Regions from separate parts of the Amphibacillus indicireducens genome, predicted to be linked through region 4. Evidence: predicted binding sites of a transcription regulator. Region 4 holds the regulator's gene; each other region holds the start of a gene.
The links. Region 4 encodes LexA, which represses DNA repair genes until DNA is damaged. Its sites were predicted from a motif close to CGAACATATGTTCG; they were not measured.

Region 1 (4,441 bases), on a different contig from region 4:
TTTACATGTTTTAATTAATTCATATCTGATTGCAGTCATTCTCTCACTTCTTTCTTTTGAAAAATTATAAAATCAGCATCGCATCGCCAAAACTAAAAAATCGATATTCTCGCTCAATTGCTGTTTGATAAGCTTTCATCACAAACTCACGACCAGCTAACGCACTAATCAACATGATTAATGTTGATTTTGGCAAATGGAAATTCGTAATCATCCCATCGATTGCTTTAAATTGATAAGGTGGATAAATGAAAATCGATGTCCACCCACTCGTCGCAACAATCTCACCATCATTTTCACTTGCGATCGCCTCAAGTGATCGAGTTGACGTCGTGCCTACTGCAATAATTCGCCCATTTTTTTGTTTCGCTTGATTTATTTTTGCTGCTTCAGTTGCTGATAAATGATAATATTCACTGTGCATATCGTGATCTTCAATCGACTCTACGCTAACAGGGCGAAATGTACCTAATCCAACATGAAGTGTGACAAACGCAATCTCTATCCCTTTGGCAGTAGTTTTTTCTAAAAGCTCTTTAGTGAAATGTAAGCCTGCTGTTGGTGCCGCTGCTGAGCCTTCTGCTTCTGCGTAAACCGTTTGGTAGCGGTCTTGGTCTGCCAATTGTTCCTTAATATAAGGTGGTAGTGGCATTTCACCTAGTTCAGTTAATACTTCGAGAAAGATCCCTTCATAGTCAAAGCGAACAATTCGACCGCCGTGGTCAAGCAGTTCCGTACATGTCGCAACTAACTTGCCGTCACCAAAATTAATTTGTGTACCGACTTTAATTTTTTTGGCAGGCTTAATCAAGACTTCCCAGTGGTCATCTTCTTGTTGATGTAACAACAGTAGTTCAATTTTTGCCCCTGTATCTGCTTTAATCCCGTATAATCTTGCTGGCAAAACCTTCGTATTATTCAAAACGAGGCAATCGCCAGGCTTAAGGTAATCCAATAAATCACTAAAATGACGGTGCTCAAGGCTTTCATTTTTACGATTTAGGACGAGCATTTTTGATGCCGTTCTATTTTCAAGTGGGGTTTGAGCAATTAGCTGCTCAGGTAGGTCAAAATCAAAATCTTCTATCTTCATATTTATCTCCTAAACTAAATTAATCATTTGCTTTTGGTAATGGTCGATTAAAATGTTGATATGTTTTCTCTGTTGCAATTCTACCACGTGGCGTTCGTTGAATAAAACCTTTTTGCAATAAAAAGGGTTCATAAACGTCTTCAATCGTTTGCGATTCTTCACCGATTGTCGCGGATAACGTGTCTAAACCGACCGGTCCACCTTGAAAGGCGTCGATAATCGAGATCAATAATTTATGGTCAATGTGATCCAAGCCAATTTTATCGACTTGAAGCATTTGTAATGCATGTTGTGTTGTCGCTAAGGAAATTTCCACTTCACCTTTAACTTGAGAAATATCACGAACTCGCTTAAACAATCGATTCGCAATCCTTGGTGTCCCTCGGGAGCGACGAGCAATTTCAAGTGCTGCTTCTTGATCGATTGCCATGTCAAAAATCGTTGCGGTTCGCTCGACAATTTCACGTAAATCATCAATTTCATAATATTCCAAGCGACTAAGCACGCCAAACCGATCTCTAAGTGGTGCCGTTAATAGTCCTGCTCTCGTTGTTGCTCCAATTAAAGTAAACGGTGGTAAATCAATCCGCACAGACCTTGCTGATGGGCCTTGTCCAATAACAATATCTAAACAAAAATCTTCCATCGCAGGATAGAGAATTTCCTCTACCACTCTTGGTAGACGGTGGATCTCATCAATAAATAAAACATCGCCAACTTCAAGTGAGGATAGAATTGCCGCTAAATCGCCTGCACGCTCAATTGCAGGACCTGAAGTCGTCCTAAATTCAACGTTCATTTCGTTGGCAATAATCGAAGCCATCGTCGTTTTGCCGAGTCCCGGAGGTCCATAGAGCAAAACATGATCAAGTGGCTCATTTCTTAATTTCGCAGCTTCAATAAAAATCGCTAAGTTTTCTTTAGCCGTCGTCTGACCAATATATTGAGCTAGTCGCTGTGGCCTTAAGCTAAATTCCACTTCTTCTTCATCATCAAATTGTTCCCCAGTCACCATGCGTTCTTCCAAGTCTCTCACCTCAATTACGATTTCATTAACAGTGCTAAGCCAAGTTTAATTAACTCATCTGTATTTACCGATCCAGATTGTTTCAGCTGTGGTGTAATCGCTTTGAGTTCGCGATCACTATAGCCTAATGTTTTCAGGGCCTCGATCGTTTCAGCTACGACTTGCTGATCGATTGATTGGTTCGCTTGATTTGCTTGTCCACTTGTCTGATCAGACTGTTGTCTAATTTCAAACGGTAATTTCCCTTTTAAGTCTAAAATCATTTGCCGAGCTGTTTTTTTCCCAACACCAGGAAATTGTGTTAAAAACTTTTCATCCTCTTCTTCAATTGCGATGACAAATTCGTCGACTGAAATGTGTCCTACAATCGACAAACCACTTTTCGGTCCAATTCCCGAGACAGTAATCACATGAGTAAATAATGTTTTTTCATCATGGTTTCTAAATCCGTACAATAATTGTGCATCTTCCCGAACATGATGATATGTATTTATTTTAACTGTTTCGTTTAATTTATCTTGAAAATAAAATGGGTTGGCACAAATGATCTGATACCCGACACCATTCACATCGACAGTCACAGCCGAATCTGTTATTTCAACGAGTTCTCCCTTTATATATGCAATCACAATAAATCCGCTCCTAACATTTCACTATACTTGCTTAGCACCTATTTTACCACACAATCGTATGTTCGCCCAGATTTCCGAATTAAAATAAAAAAGAGCGCCGAATTAATCGGACTCTCCATGCACCTCTTCGCTAGGAACTTGATGACGAAATACATCAATCACTTCTTCATACGTCTGCTTCGAATCAATTTTAATTCCCTTTTTCAGTTGCTCTTGCTCTACTTCTGACAATCTTTCTATATCTAACTCATAAACCGTTTGGATATTCTGATTGTATTGCGGCTCACCTTCAAAGATCGCAAGCTGCTTTCCCGCTAACCCAAAGTAACCAACCTCTTTTAAATACGGCGAAATATCATTAACATACTCACGAAAAACCATTTGACCAACCTTCTGATCAATCAATTGATAGTTTTCATAAGCATACCAAAAATCCTCCATCGCTGTAATCGTCTCGGTATATGTTTCCGTATCCCTACGACCATCCAAATATTGTTTTTGCAAAACAATTTCAATCTGTGCCAGATCATCAGGATAATTCTCCGCCTTATTCACAACAACAGCCTCTTCCTCAACTGGTTCAGCCTGTTGAGTATAAAAATAAATCCCCAACATTAGTAAAATATTTAATGCTATTAAATATTTCATCTTATCCACCTCATATAAGAGAGTATTTACTTCATAGGATAGACAGAAAAAATATTTTTACACATTTTTTAAGGAAAAATAGCTCTGTACGAAAATAAAGTGAACGAATTTGTGGTTTGCAGCGAAACGATTTAAGAATATTTTGGTGAGGTTGAATACATTTTGTGAAAGTTGAATGCATTTCAGCGAACTTGAATGCATTTTGAGAAAGTTGAATGTATTTCGGCGAACTTGAATGCATTTCGAGAAAGTTGAATGCATTTCAGCGAACTTGAATGCATTTTAAGAAAGTTGAATGGATTTCGGCGAACTTGAATGCATTTCGAGAAAGTTGAATGCATTTCGGCGAACTTGAATGCATTTCGAGAAAGTTGAATGCATTTCAGCGAACTTGAATGCATTTTAAGAAAGTTGAATGCATTTCAGCAAACTTGAATGCATTTTAAGAAAGTTGAATGCATTTCAGCGAACTTGAATGCATTTTAAGAAAGTTGAATGTATTTCGGCGAAACTGTCTGTAAATTTAAGTTTTTGTTAAAGTTGATAAGTTATATTCTATTGCCTTGCGTCCGACTTGGTTAACCACTGGAAAAACCGATAAAATACGGTGAGTTAAGGTAGGACACTCCACCCCCAGCCACCATCGTGCGGTTCGGTTGTTAATTGTGGTGCCAAATAAACGAGTGTAGTCGCGGAGGGCCAAGTGATGTGCGGTTCGGTCGGACAATCCACATTGTGGGCATGTCCAAGTAGCGTAATGACGTCGCATAAAAACTTTTCGACAATCGCGACAGAGGACCCCTGGATTTAAGTCAGAAGGTTGAATCTGATATTCTGTAACCAAATCGACTGCCATCGGTTGATGCAATTTCGTTAGTAATGTTTTCATTTGTTTTAATTGGTGATTGTTGTAGCACTGCTGGCGGGACTTTTCCAAGATATTATTGATATAAAACGAGACTTCTTGGGCGACCATAACGTTTGCCGATGTAATTGATGTGTCGAGTTGGGTAGTATTGTGTGTGAATGCGACGAGCGGAA
Region 2 (4,441 bases), on a different contig from region 4:
TAGGTAACTGCGGAAATAGATTCGTGATCCGTTTGATTAAAGAGGATGGCATCTTCGCTTTACCTTCTGTGTCACTCAATGGATAGCTAATCCAAAGCTTATCTGTCGCTAACGTAACAGCTAAATAAATGTAAAACCAATCATCGATTAGCTGCTGTGTTTCACTGTCAGCTAAAATAACACCTTGCGTTTTAAGGCGGTCACGTTCTTCCTCAGATAAAATCGTATCGACTTGAGGCTTGGCAGGCCAAGTTCCTTCATTAACGCCGATGAGTAGGGTAACTTTTGACTGCATAATTCTTGAATGGTCAATCGAGCCGACGACAATATGATCGAGCGTTGGCGGAACATGGCTATATGTCAATGTATCAAGCCCCGCTTCTAGCGTTTGATAAAACAAGTCACTCGATAACTCCTCATCACCGATCATTTCAACCATTTCATCTAATAAATGAATCACCGCTTGCCAAACTTGTTCCTGTTCACGAGCTTGTTCAACTTCACCAGACGCATCCAGTTCGGTTTGCCACTTTGCTAACATCTGATTAACACCTAATTGCTCTAGCCACTGATAAAGTGCTGTTGCCTTTTCCCGAACTGTTGTAGCTTCCCTAAAGGCTTCATCAAAGTCACCGACTGCCTCGATCACTTGATCACGATAGGCATTAATTTTTTCTTGCATCAGTCGTTCTTGATCAGTTTGAGCAGCCTGATCAAATCCTCTAAAACGCTGGAATACCCATGGTTGATCACTAAACCACTGATTTCTCCCCCGAATGCCATACTCAAGCGCATAGTTTTCAAGCGTATCAATCGCTTCTGAATCGAGTGGATGCTCTCCCTCTGCTTGCGGAATCAGACCTGTTTTTAACATCCGAAAAACAGCATCATAGCGCCAATTCGTTAAAATCACGTCTAAACCTGAGCGAATCACTTCAATTAATGGATGATAAATCATCGCTTTCTTCTCATCAACAAAGACAGGGATCTCATAATCGGCAAAAATTGTTTTGATTAAATCTTGATAAAGCTCACGATCACGCATTAAGATGGCAATCTCTTTATAACGATAGCCCTCGTCACGAACAAGGCGGAGGATTTCTTGCGCCGCTCCTTCAACTTCCGCGCGTGGATGGACGGCATAAGCAAGCTGAATCGGCGCCTTTTCTTGATACTCTGGAAAAGGTCGCTGATCAAAATAACGCTCTAAATGTAACAAATGTGGCGCAAGGTCAGCCCTAACACCTAACGGGTCAACATGTACGATTTGATCATGCTCATGCGCAAGTGCTTTAAGTTGGGAAAACGTCTCCTTCGTCTGACTAAAAATATCGAACGGAATCTCTTGATCGAGCTCAGCCGGATCAAGCGTTAACGTAAACGTCATTCGCTCGGTATGATCAATCAATTGCCCAATGACCGCTTGCTCCTGTGGAGTGAATCGGTGAAAACCATCAACATAGACAATTGCATCTTTTAAATACGCCGATTGTGGAATTTTTTCAGCGAGTAATGCGAGTCGATCTTCACCATCTATGTACTGGTTGGCAAGAATCTCTGTCAACGACAGATAGAGATAATGGAGGTCAGCCAATTTATCATTAAGCGCACCCGCATTCTGATCGATTTGCTCCGCCAACATCTCAGGTGTAATTCGGTAACGTTTAAATTCAGTAATCATCACCTCTAATTGCTCAATAAAGCCTTTTTTCTGCACCGACTTCTGAAAAATCTTCCAATCGGTATCTTTTTGTTCAATCATTTTTCTGAGCATCATCTGGATGCCGGTCGAGCTAATAAATGCTTTTGTCGCACCACCACATTCTTGAAGGATACGAAAAGCAAGCCTTGAAAAACTTAACACTTGCGCCCGGACGCTCCCTTTAATCTCCGGATCTGAGAGCAATTGATACTCTTGTTGAAAGGTCATTTGTTCTGGTACAAGATAAATAATCGGTCGCCCATATGGACGTTCACGTAATTCCGTTCGAATCTGTTCAAGACAGTACTCACTTTTTGATACAGTCGCTGGACCAACGATAACATGAATAGACAATCGCTTTTACTCCTCTCACTTCTGATCATCTTCAAACTTCGAAACGATCATTTGTTCTATTATGACTATTTTAACATAAATAAAAAACTTCTGATACTAAAAAAAGCTCCACTAAGCTAGTGAAACTTTTTTTCATGATTGTTCAGCTCTTTCTTTTTCTAATCGTTCTGCTTCTTCGTCACTTTTATGCATGCGGTGCTCAATCTGCTTACCTAACAACCAAAACAGGGTAATCCCAATCCCGACTAAAATTGTTCGAACTGGATTTTCAGCGAATGACGTTAGACTACTACCAACATAAGCGATTGAAAAAATCATCACTGCCTTGCCGAGTAAAATCGCTAAAGCGAACTGAAAGAAGCTGACACCAGATAAGGCGGCAACTAGATTAATAATCGAAGAAGGTGAAAATGGAAAACATAATAAAATAAATAACGGACCAAAGCCACGCCTCTCTACCCAACCTGTCACACGTCTCACTTGACGATGACTATGTATCCACGCCAATAGTTTAATATGGCGAAAGCGACGAATCACCCAAAATACCGTAATGGCTCCAACCGATGCACCAATCCAGGAATATAAAAAACCTTCCAGCAACCCGTAAGCCGCTGCATTAGTAACAACAATCGCCATCAAAGGCAAGAATGGTAAGATCGCTTCAATAAACGGTAAAACAATTCCTGGAAGCGGGCCTAAGCCTTCATAATAGACGAGTAACCTCTCAATTAATGCATCATATTGATTCGTTTCCAGGAGTTCACGTACTTGCTCCATCGTTATCGAGTTGTCTATCGTTAAGATCAAGACGATCACTCCCCTTTTTATTCGATCGTTATTAAATACTATTCCCTGAGTACAGGTGAAAATAACCTTTTTTCTTGGAAAATAAGTCCCTCCGACTCATTAAAAATTACGTGTTGATTTTCTCCCAAACAAGCTTGCGCTCTGGATGTTTAACATTGGAAAGATAGAGTCTGTCACCGTCAATTTTTGCCGAACGGGTTTGATCAGATCCAACATACGAAGCGACTACACTAAGGTCAACATGTGTCGTTAACGTTGCTTCTTCCTCATTTAAATCGAATCGTCCTGAATAGGCATGATAACCCAGTTGAGCCATCTCTTTTTCTGACTCAGTATTGAGTCGATCGAACCAATCTTGATCAAGCGCAATTTCAGGGTCAGAGGCCATAATCTGTACAGCCATTCGCTTATTATTAGTAAACATAATCACACCTGTCGCTTCTTTTCCTAGTGGATAGATCGGTTGACCAGATTTATCTTCAGACTGAAAACTAACTAAACGCCATGATGTACCTAATATTTGTTTTGCGATTGTCATGTTAGACCGTCTCCTTTTAAAACTTACGTTCTATCGTTATTATACTATAGCACATGGCTAAGAGGTATAAATTAAGTCTGATCACTTTGCCTTAAGCCTTCTTTTACAAGACGTACATTTAAGTAAAAAAGTTACTCGCTAATCCTTTTCCCTTTTAAAAAAGTGAATTAACACTTTTCTTTTTTAAAAATTTCGGCTATAATAAGAACATACGTTCCACAACATCATGAGGAGGATAGCCATGCGCTATTTAACAATCGAAGAATACCAATTAGCCTCTCGCTTCCTGTTCTTATCAATGGCAATTACCGTGATTCAACGCGACTTAGCAATCATCGAACGAGGAGCAGGTCTTAAAATAAAAGAACCATATCTTGTCTTACTAAAGAAAATGGAGAACGAAGCGATGCTCGAACGCCAACAACTACGGAAATATATGTACGACCAAAAGTTAAAAGTCATCCCGTTAGAAAGAAACGACACATTTACCGCCTATTTATTCATTTGTCGAAACCGCGAAGAACAGCGGAATTACTTCAACCCAGCGATTCGGAAGAAGGTTGAGCATATTTTAGAGGAATTGATGTTGAAGAGTTATTTGAGTGAAGGTTCTACCGTTTCATCTTAAAAAAATAAAAACAGATCCTTATAATAGAGTTGATCATTCTGTTTTAGGATCTGTTTTTATTAAATTAAAATCCATCATAGCAAAGTGCTTTAAACAGTGTTTTAGGTACGTTTTTTCTAGATTAGCCTTATCTGTCAGTTGAAAATAAAGCGATATTATTTTGTACTCTCCATAAGTATAAATCTGTTATTTAACCCTAAATTATAAAAACATAACGTACATCTAACACCATTTTTGAGGATAAAATAATTGATATCACATGAAGCGATATCTCTAGTCTAACACTTTAAAATTATATGTGTTTTTTACAAATGATATATTAGCAAGTATAATTATATAGTAAGAAATTAAAGAGAAGGGGTCCAAGTAATGAAATTATCAGATATTCTAAAAGATTCGAACTATAAGTTAA
Region 3 (4,441 bases), on a different contig from region 4:
TTCTAAACATAAGTACGCGTATTGTCACTCAATTGAAATTAGATCAATCAGAGAAAATCGATCTGTTTCTGTTTTACTTGAGAGCTGAAATTGTTGTCTTTCTCGATTAATAGCTGTAATTTTCCCCGTCCGTTCATGATACGCTTCATCTTCATAATATGTTAATTTGATCATTCTATTCTCAATAAAAGCCGTCTCAATTTGATAGACTAGATCTGTTAAAAATTGCTCATCATAGCTTGGGCGTTGTTTTTTGTCTCGACTTGCTTCGTGTTCTCGTAATAATGCTTTATGCTCTGGTAACATCATTCGACTTGACTCCCATAACAAATTTGAACCTGCAGTTAACTTATTTTTCATCTAACATAACTCCTTCTAACGGTTATGACCGCCAATTTTTGTCGCCCTGACTCGTGCTTGCCCTGCTTTTGATAACGAAGAGGCACTCATAATTGCTGTCAATCCATATTTCTCTTTGATTTGATCAATAATCCGCGCTAATTGTTCTTCATCAGTTGGATCATCAAATAATGACATTTGTCTTTCTGCTTTAGGCATCAGCTGCGACAAAGCAATTCCTAATGCCCGAACAGGATATCCGGTCCAATATTGATCAAACAAGCACCTTGCTACGCGATTGATCACCCGTCCCAATTGAGTCGGATCAGTTAAAGTGAGTTGACGATTAAAGCCTTGCCTTTCCTGAAAGTTATTACTCTGAACTTGAATAGAAACAGTCAAACCTAAATAATTTTGCTTTCGCACCCGGCGAGCCACTTCTTCCGACAACTCTTTAATCACCACATAAATCTCAGCCCTCGTATCATAATCTCGTGGTAATGTCATATGGTGTCCAATTGCTTTTTGCGTTTGATGAGTTCGTGGCACAACAGGACTTTGATCGATACCATTTGCGAGTCGCCAAAGGACTTCACCGTTAATCCCCCAGCGTTTCCTCAACCACTTGACTGGGTGCTGAGCAAGATTCCCAATTGTGTGTAAACCCATATTTATCAGATGTTCCTTCATCCGACTACCGACACCAAATAACGCATCGATCGGAAGTGGCCAAAGTAACTTTTCAAGATTAGCAGGATTTAATTCTGCAATTCCCATTCTATTTTTTTTAGCAAAATTGTCACACGCCATCTTTGCTAACACTTTATTTGGACCGATCCCAATCCTTGATTCGACTCCGATTGAATCGACGATTTCATCATGAATCTGCTTCGCCAGCTGCTCTTTCGTCTCAAATAAATGGAGTGTATATGTCACGTCAATAAATTGTTCATCAACTGAGTAAACTTCAACTAAATCTGAATATTGCTCAAGGATCTTGGTAATTTGATAGGATATCTTTAAATAGAGCGACATATGTGGCTGAACAACTTCAAGTTCTGGACATTTCGCTTTCGCTTGCCAAAGTGGTTCGGCGGTTTTCACACCATATGTTTTTGCGAGTGGACAAGCTGCCAGAACAATCCCGCTTCGTTGCTTTGGATCTCCCGCTACGATAACCGGCTTGTTCTGTAGTTCGGGTTGACTCACCTTTTCAACAGAAGCATAAAATGATTGCATATCAACTAAAAAGATCGTTCGATCCATCTGCTAGCTCACCCCTCAGAAGTCACATTGAAAGAACATCTCTTGTGGCTCTTATTTTAATCGAACAAACGTTCCTTATCAAGTTGTATTTTCTTCCTAACCAAAAAAACCTGAGCCTATTATTTAATAGACTCAGGTTTCTCGCTTTAGTTTTGACTGTTTTTAAAACTTTGGTAGTTTTTATTACCACCAGATAAATTATAAACATCTTTAAATCCTTGATTGATTAAAATGTTTTGAGCTGCATTACCAGTCACACCTTTATTACAGTATGTCACTGTTGTTAGCGCAGGATTGAGTTGACTTGCTTCTGAACGCAATTTAGCTAACGGAAGATTGATCGCACCATCAACACGTGACGCTTCATACTGCTTCGTTGCACGTGTATCAATGATTTGGAGCTCCTCACCATTCGAAATTCTAGTCACTAATTCTTCAGGTGTGATCAATTTATTTTTCAGATCAATTGCATTTTTGAGCGCCATCCCTGTATACATCACCGGGTCTTTTGTCGTGCTAAACGGTGGTGCGTAAGCTAAATCAAGATGGAAGAGATCATCAACTTTCGCTTTAAACGAAAGTGCCGTGACGAAAACATCAATCCGTTTATCAACACCATCTTCACCAACAATTTGTACTCCAAGTAGGCGTTTTGTACGTCTGTCGGCAATTGCTTTAATGACCATTTCTGCACCACCAAGGTATTCCGCTTTTGCCGGCTTAATATTGTGGAGTACCTCAATATCAAAGCCTTCAGCACGTGCCTCTTGCTCAGTTAAACCTGTGTACCCGACAGTTAAGCCAAATACCCTTAAAATACCTGTCCCTAGTATACCTCTGTGTGCCAGAGTACCGCCTGTCATCGCATCCCCTGCGATACGCCCCATCTTATTCGCTGTCGAACCTAATGGACGATAAAGTGGCTTTTCTGTTATAACCGAAAAACTTTCCGCCGCGTCACCAGCAGCATAAATATTAGGTAAGTTCGTTTGCATCTGTTGATTGACCTTAATTGCACCGGATTCACCACGCGCAATCGCCGTACCCTCTATTAGCTTTGTATTTGGTTTGACACCTGTTGCTAAAATAACGAGGTCTGAATCAATCGTATTGCCACTACTTGTTGTAACTGTTTTTTTAGTAATCTGTGTGACCGACTCTCCGAGTAACAGCGTCAGCTTATTTTTCTGCAGTTCTTCTGCTATTCTAAAAGCCATATCGCGATCTAAGTGTGGCATCACTTGATTTTCACCCTCAATTAACGTCACTTCTAAACCACGCGCTGTCAGTTGTTCTGCCATTTCCAATCCGATAAAACCAGCACCAATAATTGTTGCCTTTTCAGATTTATTCAGCGTAATATACTGATCGATAGCTGCTGCACTTTGAATGTTACGAACCGGAAATACGTGACTCTGATCTACACCATCAATTTGAGGTACTTTTGGCGATGCACCTGTTGCCAAGACTAACGTGTCATAGTGATCCACTTTCGTTTCATGCGTTGTTAAATTTTTAACAGTGACTGTTTTCGCATTCGAATCAATTGCTGTCACTTCATGACGTGTATGAATATCGACATTGTAACGTTTTTTAAACCAGTCAGCATCTCTTGGTGTTAACGTTGCTAAATCGTCAATCTCTCCACCTAAAAAATAAGGGATACCACAAATTGAATAGGAAATATCATGATCTGCATTATATACCGTTATTTCAGCCGTTTCATCATTTCTTCGCGCTTTTGCAGCCACTGAAGTTCCTGCAGCAACAGACCCAATAATTACTATTTTCATCTCTCTCACGCCTCCAATAACTGATTTTAATTTCGGAAAGCTAACCTACTTAACTGAACTTTTAATCTATTTTTCAGGAAACCAATGCTGAGTTTTATTCGCAATTTTCACTAATAATAGCATTAATGGCACCTCAGTTAAGACACCGACAGTCGTCGCTAAAGCAGCCGGAGACTGCATCCCGAATAAAGCGATCGCAACTGCTACCGATAACTCAAAGAAGTTAGATGCACCGATCATACTTGCAGGTGCAGCGATATCAAAAGGTAATTTCATTAACTTAGCTGCGAAATAAGCAATTATGAAAATAAGAAATGTTTGAATTGTCAATGGGACGGCAATCAACAGAATATGCAATGGGTTATTTAAAATCACATCACCTTGAAATGAGAATAAAAGCACTAACATGAGTAGTAAGCCTGCAATTGTAATCCCATCAAATTTTGGCAAAAATTCATTTTCAAAATAATTTAGTCCTTTTCTTTTTGTAACAAACATTCTTGTTAATACACCACCAGCTAATGGAATAGCTACAAAAAGCACAACAGATAGAATGAGCGTATCCCAAGGAACAGTCACATCACTTACACCGAGCAATAACTTTACGATCGGTATAAATGCAATCAGGATAATCAAGTTATTCGTTGCAACTTGAATGACCGTATACGCTGGATTTCCTTTTGTTAAATGGCTCCAAACAAAAACCATCGCTGTACAAGGAGCAGCTCCAAGTAAAACAGCCCCAGCTAAATAGCCATCAGCAATGTCAACTGGAATCAGTTGCTTAAATACAACAAATAAAAAGAAACTTGAAATTGCAAACATTGTAAATGGCTTAATCAACCAATTTATGATCCAAGTCAAATAAAGACCTTTTGGATTTTTACCAACATTTTTAATACTTTGAAAATCAACCTTCATCATCATCGGATAAATCATAATCCAAATCAAGATTGCTGTCGGGATTGAAATACTTGCATACTCAAATTTCCCTAAAAACTCTGGGATCACAGAGAAGTACTTGCCAATTAAAATACCTACTC
Region 4 (4,441 bases):
GTATACTTCTTCTGGTACGAAGAAATCTTCATGAGCCCACTTGTAAGCTTCTTTTGTTAAAACAACTTCATCTGCTCCTAATGGTGAACCATGAGAAGTACTTGAGCCAGCCTTGTTAGGAGATCCAAAACCAATCACCGTTTTTACTTCGATTAATGTTGGTTGATCCGTGTTAGCTTTAGCTTCTTTAATTGCATTCGCAATTTCATCAACATCATTACCATCTTCAACGCGAAGAACTTGCCAGTTATATGATTCGAAACGTTTTTGAACTTGCTCAGAGAATGATTTGTCTAAATCACCATCTAGCGAAATGTCATTTGAATCGTAAAGTGCAATTAATTTACCTAAACCTAAGTGTCCTGCTAATGAAGCGGCTTCATGTGAAATACCTTCCATCAAGTCACCATCACTTACAAGCGCATAACTGTAATGATCAACAACATTGAAACCATCACGGTTATACTTTGCCGCTAAGTGAGCTTCTGCCATCGCCATACCAACAGTCATACCAATACCTTGTCCTAGTGGGCCTGTTGTTGCTTCAACACCATCTGTATCAGTAACTTCAGGGTGACCTGGTGTATTCGATCCTAGCTGACGGAAATTTTTCAAGTCATCAATTGTCACATCATATCCTGACAAGTGGAGCAAAGAGTACAGTAGCATTGAACCGTGCCCTGCTGAAAGAACAAAGCGATCACGATTTACCCAGCTTGAGTTTTTAGGGTTCTGATGCATAAATTCAGTCCAAAGCGTATACGCCATAGGAGCAGCTCCCATTGGTAGACCTGGGTGACCTGAATTCGCTTTCTCAATAGCATCAATTGATAACGTACGAATTGTATTAATCGATGTTTGTTGCGTTTGATTTACCATTTTTAAAGAATCCCCTTTCATTTTATGTACATAGATATGTACGTACATTTCTATACAATCTATATCCTATAATGAATTAGCAGAATAAACAAGTCATAATGACGTGTTTTTCTAATTATCTTTATTTTCTGTCCTTAAATGCTTTACTTTCTCTGGTGTCACGTCGGTTCCTTCAGGATCAATGATTTTAACGCTACTCAATTGGTTTTTGAATGATTGACGTAAAGTTTTTAAATACTCCTCCCTTAACAACTTTTGCTCTTTTAGCTCTTCTTTTGTTAAGCGAGATGTTTTTGCTTTATTAGCAAGTTGATTAATTCTAGCTAATTTATCTTTTGTTAACATAACGGACTCCTTTGTTTAATTTATTCCATGTTCTATTTTAACCAAAACAGCTATAATTGTACAACTTCTAGTGCTTTTTAGCACCTTGTTTCTTTGCGAACTAACGTTTGCCTAAGTCGTTCTTACATGTTATAATAATAGAAAATAATGAACGGAGGTTAAATTTATGCAATCATTATCAAAACGTCAAGAAGCTATCTTGCAATATATTAAAGAACATGTTGACTCAAAAGGCTATCCTCCATCGGTTCGTGAAATTGGTGAAGCAGTTGGGCTTGCATCAAGTTCTACTGTCCATGGTCATTTAGCACGGCTTGAAAAAAAGGGATATATTAGGAGAGATCCGACAAAGCCGCGTGCAATTGAAATTATTAAAGATGATAATCTAAATGGCATTCCAAAAGAGAAAACAACATTTGTACCAGTCATTGGAAAAGTAACTGCCGGTTTGCCAATTACAGCCGTTGAAAATATTGAAGAGTTTATTCCATTGCCATCTTCAATCTCACAAGCGGAGGCGAATCTTTTCGCCCTCATTATTGAAGGTGACAGTATGATTGAAGCTGGTATCCTCAATGATGATATGGTTATTGTCAAGCAACAGCAAAATGCAAATAATGGCGATATTGTTGTCGCAATGACAGAAGATGATGAAGCAACAGTTAAGCGTTTCTTTAAAGAAGATAATCATATTCGTTTACAACCTGAAAATGCGACAATGGAACCAATGATTTATAAAAATATTTCAATTTTGGGTAAAGTAATTGGTGTCTTTAGAAAAATGATATAAAAAAAAAAGAGGCTGAATTATCAGCCTCTTTCTTCATTTAAACTTCGATAATAAAGCTTTCAAATCCATCTTGAGCGAGTGCTTTTACTCTAGCTTCTGCATTCGATTTATTTCGAAATGCACCGACGATTACACGATAATATCGCTCATTTTGATGGGCATGAGGTAGAATATAACTTTCATAACCTTGTCGTTTTAATGTTTCAACTTTTTGTCTAGCATTTTTTTCTGCTAGGAATGAACCAGATACAACACGGTAAAAAGGATCATCAATTTTTTGATGGACTATTTTTTCTAAATTGAACGCATGTGCAACACCATCAGCGTGATTTTTGGCAATTGTTTTTAACCAATCACTATTTCTTAAGTTGTTTGCATCATCTCGATGATCAATAAATCCACTTTCAGTTAATACTGCTGACATACGAGTTTCTCTTAAAACGTGAAAATTAGCTTGTTTCTTACCCCGGTCTCTCCAATTTAAATTAGAAACGATTGTATCATGAATTTTCGATCGAATTTGTTCTGTCTTTGATTTGTTCTTAAACTGCCCATTGTATATAAAACTTTCAAAACCATGGCCACCACCTGCATTTACGTGAATTGAGAGGTATAAATCAGCCCCCCACTGATTTGCGTTATTCGTTCGTTCAACTAATGACACTGATTGATCACTATTTCTCGACATTCTTACAGATACATCTTGATAATTTTTAATTAAATGATCCCTTAAGTGTTGAGCAATTATCAGTGTGATGTTTTTTTCAACTAATCCATGACCTACCGCACCTGGATCATTTCCACCATGACCTGGGTCGATAAACACCTTCACCATTTTATAACCCCCCTTCATATTTATTTGTATGTGTCATCAAACAATTCAGCTTGGACTTTCTTCACCATAAATATGACTAAATTTAAAAAGTTGTGTATAATATCGCTATCTTTAAAATATTGGAGGAAATGCATTATGTTTTTACAGCACAAGTCAGCTAAATTACTGTTCCTATTAATGAGTATGCTCTTGTTTTTATTTGCATGCGGAGATAGTGACATCAATGAAACAGACGATCAAAGTCAGCCTGACCAAACATCGAACGTAGAGGAAGATGAAGCAACGACAGAGGTCATTGACTATCCTGAAATTGAAGAAAATCCAATTGTGACAATCACGATGGAAGATGATCAGGAAATGATAATTGAACTCTATCCGGAAATTGCACCAAATACTGTAGCTAACTTTATTTCCTTAATTAACAGTGGATTTTATGATGGACTAATCTTCCACCGAGTGATACCTAATTTTATGATTCAAGGTGGAGATCCACACGGTAATGGTTTAGGTGGTCCTGACTACTCTATCGCAGGTGAATTTGCTAATAACGGCTTTGAAAATGAACTCGCACATGAACGTGGAGTCATTTCAATGGCTCGATCTGCTTCACCAAATTCAGCTGGATCACAGTTTTTCATCATGCAAGACGCAGCTCCCTATTTAGATGGGGATTACGCAGCATTTGGTAAGGTTCTTGAAGGGATGAGTGTTGTTGATCACATTGCATACCTTAAACGTGATGAAAACGATAAACCGTTAGAAGACTTTAAAATTAAATCAATAACAGTCGATACAAAAGGAACTGACTATCCAGAACCTGTTAAGCAATAACGCCCTCTCACTTCTATATTCGATTGTTCAAATCAGAATAGGCCTACTAACTATACTTATGATTCAAAACAATCATTGATCTTCCTTGATCGATGGTTGTTTTTTATTAAAAAATAACTTTCATCAGGTATTAAGCCCTAGTCTCTTAGCTTGACAGATTGTTTGTTCGATCGATATAATTATTTAGTTGACTAAATATCGTACTTTGGAGAGGGTAAATAAAATTATGAAAATGAATGTTACAAAAAAAATCACCATAATTGCAACAATTATCGTGTTTTTGAGTGTAGGGGCACTATCATTCATCAACTATCGATCTAGCTACCGTGAAGTCCTTCAATCTGCTGGAGTTGAATTAACAGGTTGTGCAAACATTACAACTGGAATTATTGATCCTGACGCTTTATTAGAATTGACTAATGGTAACCAAGATTACTTAAATCAAATTGAAACTGAAATTGAGTGGACTGTCACTCAAAAGGAAATTTTTGAGACACATTATATTTTATCATTAGACGGTATCGTTTTAGCAGCAGACAGCCATTTAAAAGCACAAGGTTTTTCTGCTTCTGACCAGTTTATGATTAGCGATGAAGCTATTAAACATGTCATATCCGGTCATTCTTATTACACTGATGTCTATCACTTTGGTGGGATGGATCGAATTACTGGTTATGCACCAATCTTTCGTGATCATGATCCTCAAAATGAAGTGATTGCGATTAATGCGATCGATTTCGAGGGATCAATCATTGGTGAGC

Region 1: ruvA (Holliday junction branch migration protein RuvA) is a predicted target of LexA. The motif match lies at 2,804-2,817, and genes of this name have one in related genera.
Region 2: addB (helicase-exonuclease AddAB subunit AddB) is a predicted target of LexA. The motif match lies at 2,101-2,114, and genes of this name have one in related genera.
Region 3: ABD814_RS06420 (DNA polymerase IV) is a predicted target of LexA. The motif match lies at 1,667-1,680, and genes of this name have one in related genera.

What each region holds. Positions count from the first base shown of each region.
Region 1 covers NZ_BAABDL010000048.1:29,087-33,527, forward strand. Annotated here, with positions in the region: gene tgt (tRNA guanosine(34) transglycosylase Tgt) at 1-39, opposite strand, end outside; gene queA (tRNA preQ1(34) S-adenosylmethionine ribosyltransferase-isomerase QueA) at 65-1,093, opposite strand; gene ruvB (Holliday junction branch migration DNA helicase RuvB) at 1,113-2,120, opposite strand; gene ruvA (Holliday junction branch migration protein RuvA) at 2,135-2,749, opposite strand; gene ABD814_RS04365 (BofC C-terminal domain-containing protein) at 2,855-3,400, opposite strand; gene ABD814_RS04370 (nuclease-related domain-containing protein) at 3,924-4,441, opposite strand, start outside.
Region 2 covers NZ_BAABDL010000067.1:18,524-22,964, reverse strand. Annotated here, with positions in the region: gene addB (helicase-exonuclease AddAB subunit AddB) at 1-2,056, opposite strand, end outside; gene ABD814_RS06130 (TVP38/TMEM64 family protein) at 2,189-2,863, opposite strand; gene ABD814_RS06125 (lipocalin-like domain-containing protein) at 2,970-3,401, opposite strand; gene ABD814_RS06120 (YhjD family protein) at 3,643-4,029, shown strand; gene ABD814_RS06115 (type I restriction-modification system subunit M) at 4,399-4,441, shown strand, end outside.
Region 3 covers NZ_BAABDL010000067.1:75,091-79,531, reverse strand. Annotated here, with positions in the region: gene ABD814_RS06425 (YolD-like family protein) at 25-360, opposite strand; gene ABD814_RS06420 (DNA polymerase IV) at 376-1,605, opposite strand; gene ABD814_RS06415 (FAD-dependent oxidoreductase) at 1,752-3,398, opposite strand; gene arsB (ACR3 family arsenite efflux transporter) at 3,465-4,441, opposite strand, start outside.
Region 4 covers NZ_BAABDL010000039.1:22,597-27,037, reverse strand. Annotated here, with positions in the region: gene tkt (transketolase) at 1-879, opposite strand, end outside; gene ABD814_RS03580 (DUF896 domain-containing protein) at 991-1,224, opposite strand; gene lexA (transcriptional repressor LexA) at 1,391-2,014, shown strand; gene ABD814_RS03570 (N-acetylmuramoyl-L-alanine amidase) at 2,052-2,849, opposite strand; gene ABD814_RS03565 (peptidylprolyl isomerase) at 2,985-3,680, shown strand; gene ABD814_RS03560 (methyl-accepting chemotaxis protein) at 3,907-4,441, shown strand, end outside.